Regions from separate parts of the Agromyces chromiiresistens genome, predicted to be linked through region 2. Evidence: predicted binding sites of a transcription regulator. Region 2 holds the regulator's gene; the other holds the start of a gene.
The links. The regulator LexA, encoded in region 2, represses DNA repair genes until DNA is damaged. The targets are predictions, from matches to a motif close to TCGAACANNTGTTCGA.

Region 1: a site for LexA is predicted at 1,109-1,124, ahead of PX701_RS18155 (HNH endonuclease signature motif containing protein). Genes of this name have one in related genera too.

The regions. Positions count from the first base shown of each region.
Region 1 covers NZ_JARFNL010000008.1:86,920-90,321, reverse strand. Annotated here, with positions in the region: gene PX701_RS18165 (RNA polymerase sigma factor) at 1-73, shown strand, start outside; gene PX701_RS18160 (hypothetical protein) at 75-884, shown strand; gene PX701_RS18155 (HNH endonuclease signature motif containing protein) at 1,155-2,648, shown strand; gene PX701_RS18150 (alpha/beta hydrolase) at 2,799-3,402, opposite strand, start outside.
Region 2 covers NZ_JARFNL010000004.1:1,709,544-1,712,945, reverse strand. Annotated here, with positions in the region: gene PX701_RS15135 (histidinol-phosphate transaminase) at 1-551, opposite strand, end outside; gene PX701_RS15130 (LysM peptidoglycan-binding domain-containing protein) at 610-1,002, opposite strand; gene lexA (transcriptional repressor LexA) at 1,259-1,945, shown strand; gene PX701_RS15120 (alpha/beta fold hydrolase) at 2,048-2,809, opposite strand; gene metE (5-methyltetrahydropteroyltriglutamate--homocysteine S-methyltransferase) at 2,910-3,402, opposite strand, start outside.

The sequences.
Region 1 (3,402 bases), on a different contig from region 2:
GCTCACGGCGCTTCGAAAGAAATTCCCCGCAGGGCGTACCCCTGCGGCGACCTCCGGCGATAGCAGGGAGTGAGATGAGCAACCACCGCATTCACGACGACGAGGCCGCAGCCCTGCTGCGCGGCGATGTGCCGCCGCGGCGTGCCGACCTCGCGGGCGTTGCCGACGCCGTGGCCGGCTTCCGGCTCGCGGCCGGGCAGGCGGCGCCGCAGCCGTCGGCCGAGTTGCTGGCGCGACTCGACGCCGACCGCGTCGCGGCGGGCTCGATCTCGTTCGACCCGAACGCAACGACTGCGGCGACGAGCCAGACCCCCAGTGGCTCGTCGCCGAAGATACGGAGAAGAAGAGTGGCATTCACGGGAATCGCCGGGCTCGGCCTGGCAGCGAAGATCGCGATCGGTGCGGCGGCGGCGACCGCCGCAGGGCTCACGGGCGTGGGCGCCGCCGGCGCTGCCGGCGTGCTGCCGGCACCGGCGCAAGAGGTCTTCGACGGCGTCACCGGCCAGCAGGAGCCCGGCGGCGAGCACATCAGCGACACGGGCCGCGAGCACCGCGAGTTCGGCCAGCAGACCGCCGAGGATGCTCGCGAGAAGGGCGCCGACCGGCGCGACGCCGCCCACGAGAACGCCGAGGAGAAGCGCCGGGCTGGCCTCGACAAGGCCGCCGAGCACCGCCAGAACGGTGACGCACCGGTCGTGCCCGGCGACGAGGCATCCGAGACCGGTCAGCAGGCCGCCGAAGACGGCGCCGCGAACGGCGAGGAGCACAGCCAGACCGGGCAGGAGACCGCGGACGACGCGGCCTCGGCCGGTGAAGAACGCAGCGGTGACGGCCAGTCGACCGCTGACGACGCGCGTGACGGGGCCCCCACCCCCGAGCGATGAACCTCTGACGTTCTCGCACCCGTCACGACGCGACCGCGAAACGGGCTCCCGACCGGCTGGGAGCCCGTTTCGTGTCTTTGTTTGGGTGCGTGGGCGAGTGAGTGAGTGCGGGTCGGGCGGGTGCGTGCCTGCGGGCGCGCGTGCATGAGTACGGGTCGGTCGGGGGCGAGCGGGCGTGTGCGTGCCGGTCGGTGGGGTCATCGCCCGATTCATTGTCCACAGTTTCGAATATCTCTTCGAACCCGAGCCACTTCCGGGTAGGCTCGGGGTATGGCCGCAGCTGATGCAATACCCGCACTGATCGGGGTTTCAGCTGCGCTCGACGGGGTCGATGCGGTGTGGTCGGGCGCCTTGGCCGCTGGTGCCGCCGGGTCGGTCGACCCGGTCGGCGATGCGCGGTCGATGAGCGACGACGGCCTGGTGCGGGTGACCGAAGCCCTGGGTGAACTCGCTCGGCGTGTGCAGGCATTGCAGGCGCCGGTCGCGGCCGAGCTCGCGGCCCGCTCCCGCACCGGTGCCGACGATGATGTAGCCCGCCGGCACGGGTTCTCCTCGGCCGAACGGTTGATCGCGTCCGCGACGGGTGGCCGGTTCCAAGAGGCGGTCAAGCTCGTCGCGGTCGGTGCGGCGACCGCACCCCGGGCCGCGTTCACGGGTGAGGTGCTGCCGCCGAGGCATCCGCACCTCGCACGGGCAGTATCGTCGGGTGCCGTGTGCGTCGACGCGGCAGATGTGATCCGCCGGTTCCTCGACGGCATCGCGCCGCGCGCCGACCGGGTCGAGCTGTCCGAGGCCGAGGCGTTCCTCGTCGATCGGGCTCCGGTCGTGGGGGTCGACGGGCTGCACCGGCTGGTGAAGCTCATGCAGGCGCGCCTCGACCCCGATGGGGTGAAGCCGCGTGAAGACGAACTGCGGGCGGCGCGCGAGTTCCGCATCTGGGAAGACGAGCACGGCATGATCCGGTTCAAGGGTGCTGCCGACCCCGTCAACGGCGCTCCGATCAAGCTCGCGATCGAGACCCTCGTCGGCGCCGAGCTCCACCGGGCGCGCGACGCGAAGCGCCCGGCTCGGGGTGAGCAGGTCGAGGCTGGAGCGCAGCGACCGTCTCGAAACCCCGCCGGTTGTGACGACGTGGTCGCCGAGCAGCGCACGATCGCCCAGATGAACCTCGACGCGCTCGCCGACATCGCCCGTCACTCGCTCAGCGCGAACGACGGGCCCGTGGCGTTGCGGCAGGCGATGGTCGTGGCCCGCGTCGACGCCGCCGCGCTCGAGTCCGGGCGCGGGCACGGCACGATCGACGGCATCGACCAGCCCGTGTCGATCCCCTCGATCGAGGAGCTCGCGATGTGGGCCGGCATCTCGCCCCTCTACTACGGCGACGGCTGCGAGACGACCCGCCTCGGCCGGTCGCGCCGCCTGTTCTCCCAGGCGCAGAAACTCGTCCTCATCGAACGCGACGGCGGGTGCGCTTGGCCGGGCTGCACTCGACCGCCCTCGCACACCCAAGCGCACCACATCCGGTGGTGGAAGCGCCACCGGGGCCGCACCGATCTCGACAACGGCATCATGCTCTGCGCACATCACCATCACCGCATCCACGACGACGGCTGGGTCATCCTCATCGAGCACGGATTCACCTGGTTCGTGCCGCCGGCGCACCTCGACCCCGACCGCCGACCACGCCCCGGCAACCGACGACTCCCATCGATCGCACCACCACCCCCCGACATCGCTGCCCACCTCGCAAGCGTCGCCGCCTGACCGCGACGATTCCGATGATCCTCGGAATCGTCGAGGAACGCGCCGCCCGGTGGAGCATGCGGCGTGTCGGCGTGTCGGCGTGTCGGCGTGTCGGCCCGCTGCTCGCCAGCTCGCCGGCCCGCCCGGGCGACGGGTCATCACGTACCTCGCTCAGTGACGCACAGCGGGGGTGCCGGCCGGGCTCGAGTGCGTGACCGTGTCGACGGCGGCGAGCCCGCCGGTCGCGAAGGCCGCGACCGCGTCGAGCACGGGGTCGGCGCCGAGTACGCGGACGTGCCCGAACCCCTCGGTCAGGAGCAGGCGCGAGCGATCGCCGTGCGCGGCGTGCAGGCGCACCGACTCGCTCGACGCGACCTCGCGATCGCCGCGATCGTGGGCGACGAGCAACGGCACGCCGTCGGGCAGCGGTGAGCCGACCGCGTCGAAGCGCCGATAGGGGTCGTCGACCTCGGGCAGCACGCGCCGGCTGAATCCGCGCGCGAGCGCGTCGGACGTGGCGGGACGCAACCCGAGCCGCCCCGAGAACGCGTCGACGAGGAAGCGCGCGTCGGCCATGCCGGCGATCGCCGCGACGCCGCCGGTGGCCGTGCCCTCGCGCACCGCCGTGATCGCGGCGAGTGCGCCGAACGAGTGACCGACGATCAGGTGGAATCGCCCGTAGCGCTGCTGCAACGCCTCGATCGCGGCGAGGTAGTCGCGGATGTCGGTGTGACGCCCGGCAGAGTCGCCGTTCGCGGGTGCGTCGAACGCCACG
Region 2 (3,402 bases):
GCCGCGTCGGCGACGGCACGCACCGTGTCGAGCGACAGCGGCGTGCCCGTGGGATTGTTCGGTGCGCAGAGGAAGACGAGGTCGGGGTCGTGCTCGCGAACGGCGGCGACCGCCGTCTCGGCACTGAGCTCGAAGTCGTCGTCGCGGTCGGCGGCGATCCAGCGGGTGCCCGTGCCCGAGGCGAGCAGCGCGTACATGGAGTACGTCGGCGCGAATCCGAGCACCGAGCGGCCGGGCCCACCGAACGCCTGCAGCACCTGCTGCAGCACCTCGTTCGAGCCGTTGGCGGCCCAGATCTGCTCGGGTGCGAGCCCGTGGCCGAGGTAGCCGGCGAGCGCCTCTCGCAGCTCGGTGAACTCGCGATCGGGGTATCGGTTCAACCGGAGGATCGCGGCGGCGACTCGGGCGACGATGTCGTGCGCCACGTCCTCGGGGATGGCATGCGTGTTCTCGTTGACGTTGAGGGCGACGGGCACCGCCTTCTGCGGCGCACCGTACGGGTCGCGACCACGGAGGTCGTCGCGGATGGGGAGGTCGTCGAGACTCGTCACCGAACCAGCCTAGCCACGCGACCCGTGACGCCCCCGGCGTGCGACCTCGTATGACCGCCTACTCCGAAGCGGGGACCGCGAGGCGCTGGCCCGGCTCGATCGTCGCACCGTCGAGCCCGTTGAGCCGGACGATCTCGGCGATCGTGTCGCGCGGGTCGGCCGACGGGTCGATCGCCTCGGCGATCTCCCAGAGCGAGCCCCCGGCACCCACCGTGACGTACTGCAGCGAATCGCCCCCGGCCAGGTCGGCGGCCGCACCGCCGGCGTTCAGCACGGCTGCGAGCGCCCAGAGGACGATCGGCAGTGCGGCGAGGGTCGTGAAGACAGCGCGCCCGCGACGGGTCAGCCGGAGGCGGGTGCGCGGTGCACCCTCCGCACCGCCGTCGACACGGCCTGCGCGGGGCACCGGAACACCGGAACGGTACTCGTTCGTCACGATCGCTGCGCTCATGTCACCCTCCTGCGTGGGATCGCATCCGGCCCTCGGCCGGGAGGGCCGGATGCGAATCTCTGTTCCGAATATATCTTCGAACATCTTCGACTGCAAGCATCGGACTGCGGGTTTCTCGGGGAGCGATCTCGCGACACACTCGAACGAATGTTTGCCGCTCCCGCCGCATGTGGATACAGTTTCGAATGTCTGGGAACAGTCGATCAGACACCACCGACATCCGATCGCGAAGGCGGTCGCAACGAGGGGCGGAACCGTGAAGAGCGACAACGACGTGCGCGAGACCGGCAGGGCACGCCGCCGCAAGAGCCTGAGCGCGAAGCAGATCGCGATCCTCGAGGTCGTGCAGCGTTCGGTGGCGACACGCGGCTACCCGCCGAGCATGCGCGAGATCGGTGACGCCGTCGGCCTCGCATCGCTGTCGAGCGTCACGCACCAGCTCAACCAGCTCGAACTCGCCGGCTACCTGCGGCGCGATCCGAACCGCCCCCGCGCGCTCGAGGTGCTCATCGAGCTGCCGGGCCTCGACGAGCGACCTCCGTCGGCGGGCGATCCCGCGCCGGTCGGCGACGCGGCGATGGTCCCCCTCGTCGGCCGCATCGCGGCCGGCGTGCCGATCACGGCCGAGCAGCAGATCGACGAGGTGTTCCCGCTCCCCCGCCAGCTCGTCGGCAAGGGCGAGCTCTTCATCCTCAAGGTCGTCGGCGACTCGATGATCGACGCGGCCATCTGCGACGGCGACTGGGTGGTCGTGCGCTCGCAGCGCACCGCCGAGAACGGCGAGATCGTGGCCGCCATGCTCGACGGCGAGGCGACCGTCAAGGTGTTCCGCCAGCGCGACGGCCACACCTGGCTGCTGCCGCGCAACACCGCGTTCGAGCCGATCCTCGGCGACCAGGCCGAGGTCCTCGGCAAGGTCGTCGCCGTGCTGCGCGCGGTCTGAGCCCGCGGCCGCGCCGGCGGCGCGCGGTCTGAGCCCGCGGCCGCGCCGGCGGCGCGCGATCGGCGAGGCCGGGGACGTCGGGTGACGTGCGTCCGGAGGACGCTATGCGCTCGTCGCGCCTGCGGCGATCGCGCCCGCAGGCTGCGCCACCGAACGGAGCCAGCCGATCACCGCGTCCATGAACCCAGCATGATCGTCGCGGAAGACCGTGTGACCCGTGCCCGGCACCGTCGCGACGGTCATGCCCCGTCGGCGCAGGTCGGACGCGACGCGCTCGGTGATGAGCAGGCTCTTCTCGGCGAGCAGCACGAGCGTCGGGGCGACGAGTCGGGCCGGCGGCACCAGCGGCCTGGTGTCGGCGAAGCCCAGCACGGTCCGCTTGTCCCAGTCGCGGAGGGTCGCCAGTTCGATGTCGACGTCGACCGCGCTCCACTTCGGGTTCATCCGCACGAGCGCCCCGCGCCGCGGCCTCGGGGCGATCGCGAAGAAGGCCTTGTACGCCAGGCCGCGCAGGCCCGTCGGAAAGGCGAACGCGGGATCGACGTAGATCGCCGCCCGCGGCGCGAGCCGGTCGGCGACGAGGCTCGCGACGAGGCCGCCGAGCGAGTGCCCGAGCACGACGTCGGGGGGCCCGTCGAGCATGGGCTCGACCGTCTCGACCACGTCGTCGGCCCATGCGGCGGGCGAGTACCGACGCGCCCGCGGGCTGCGCCCGTGTCCGGCGAGGTCCACCGCGAGCACCCGGAAGCCCTGCGCCTCGAGTTCGTGCGTGACGCGGTGCCATGCGCGCGAGTCCGACATGATGCCGTGGATGAGGATGGCCGTGCGGGCGCCCGCGCCCGTCTCGTGAACCGCGAGTCGCATGCGATGACGGTACGCCGCCCGCCTGTGCATCGCCCCGGCGAACGATGCGAAGGCGCCGAGCATCGGGCGGATGCCGCTCACGCGGCATCCGCCCGCCGCCTCATCCGGCGACCGGCGCCGCGAGCCCGCGTGCGAGTCCGGCCCGCACCGCACGGGTCGCCTCGACGAGGTTCGCGAGCGACGCCACCGTCTCGTCGTAGCCGCGCGTCTTGAGACCGCAGTCGGGATTCACCCAGAGCCGCCCGGCGGGGATCGCCGCCGCCGCGCGCTCGAGCAGTTCCTGCAGCTCGGCCGTCGACGGCACGCGGGGCGAGTGGATGTCGTACACCCCGGGCCCGATGCCGTGGTCGAAGCCGCTCGCCGAGAGGTCGTCGACGACCTCCATCCGGCTGCGCGCGGCCTCGATCGAGGTGACGTCGGCGTCGAGTCCCTTGATCGCGTCGATCACCACCCCGAACTCCGAGTAGCACAGGTGGGTGTGCACCTGCGTGCCGGGTGCAGCGCCGGCCGTCGCCAGCGTGAACGAGCCGACCGACCAGTCGAGGTACGCGGGCTGGTCGGCGCGCTTGAGCGGCAGCAGTTCCCGGAGTGCG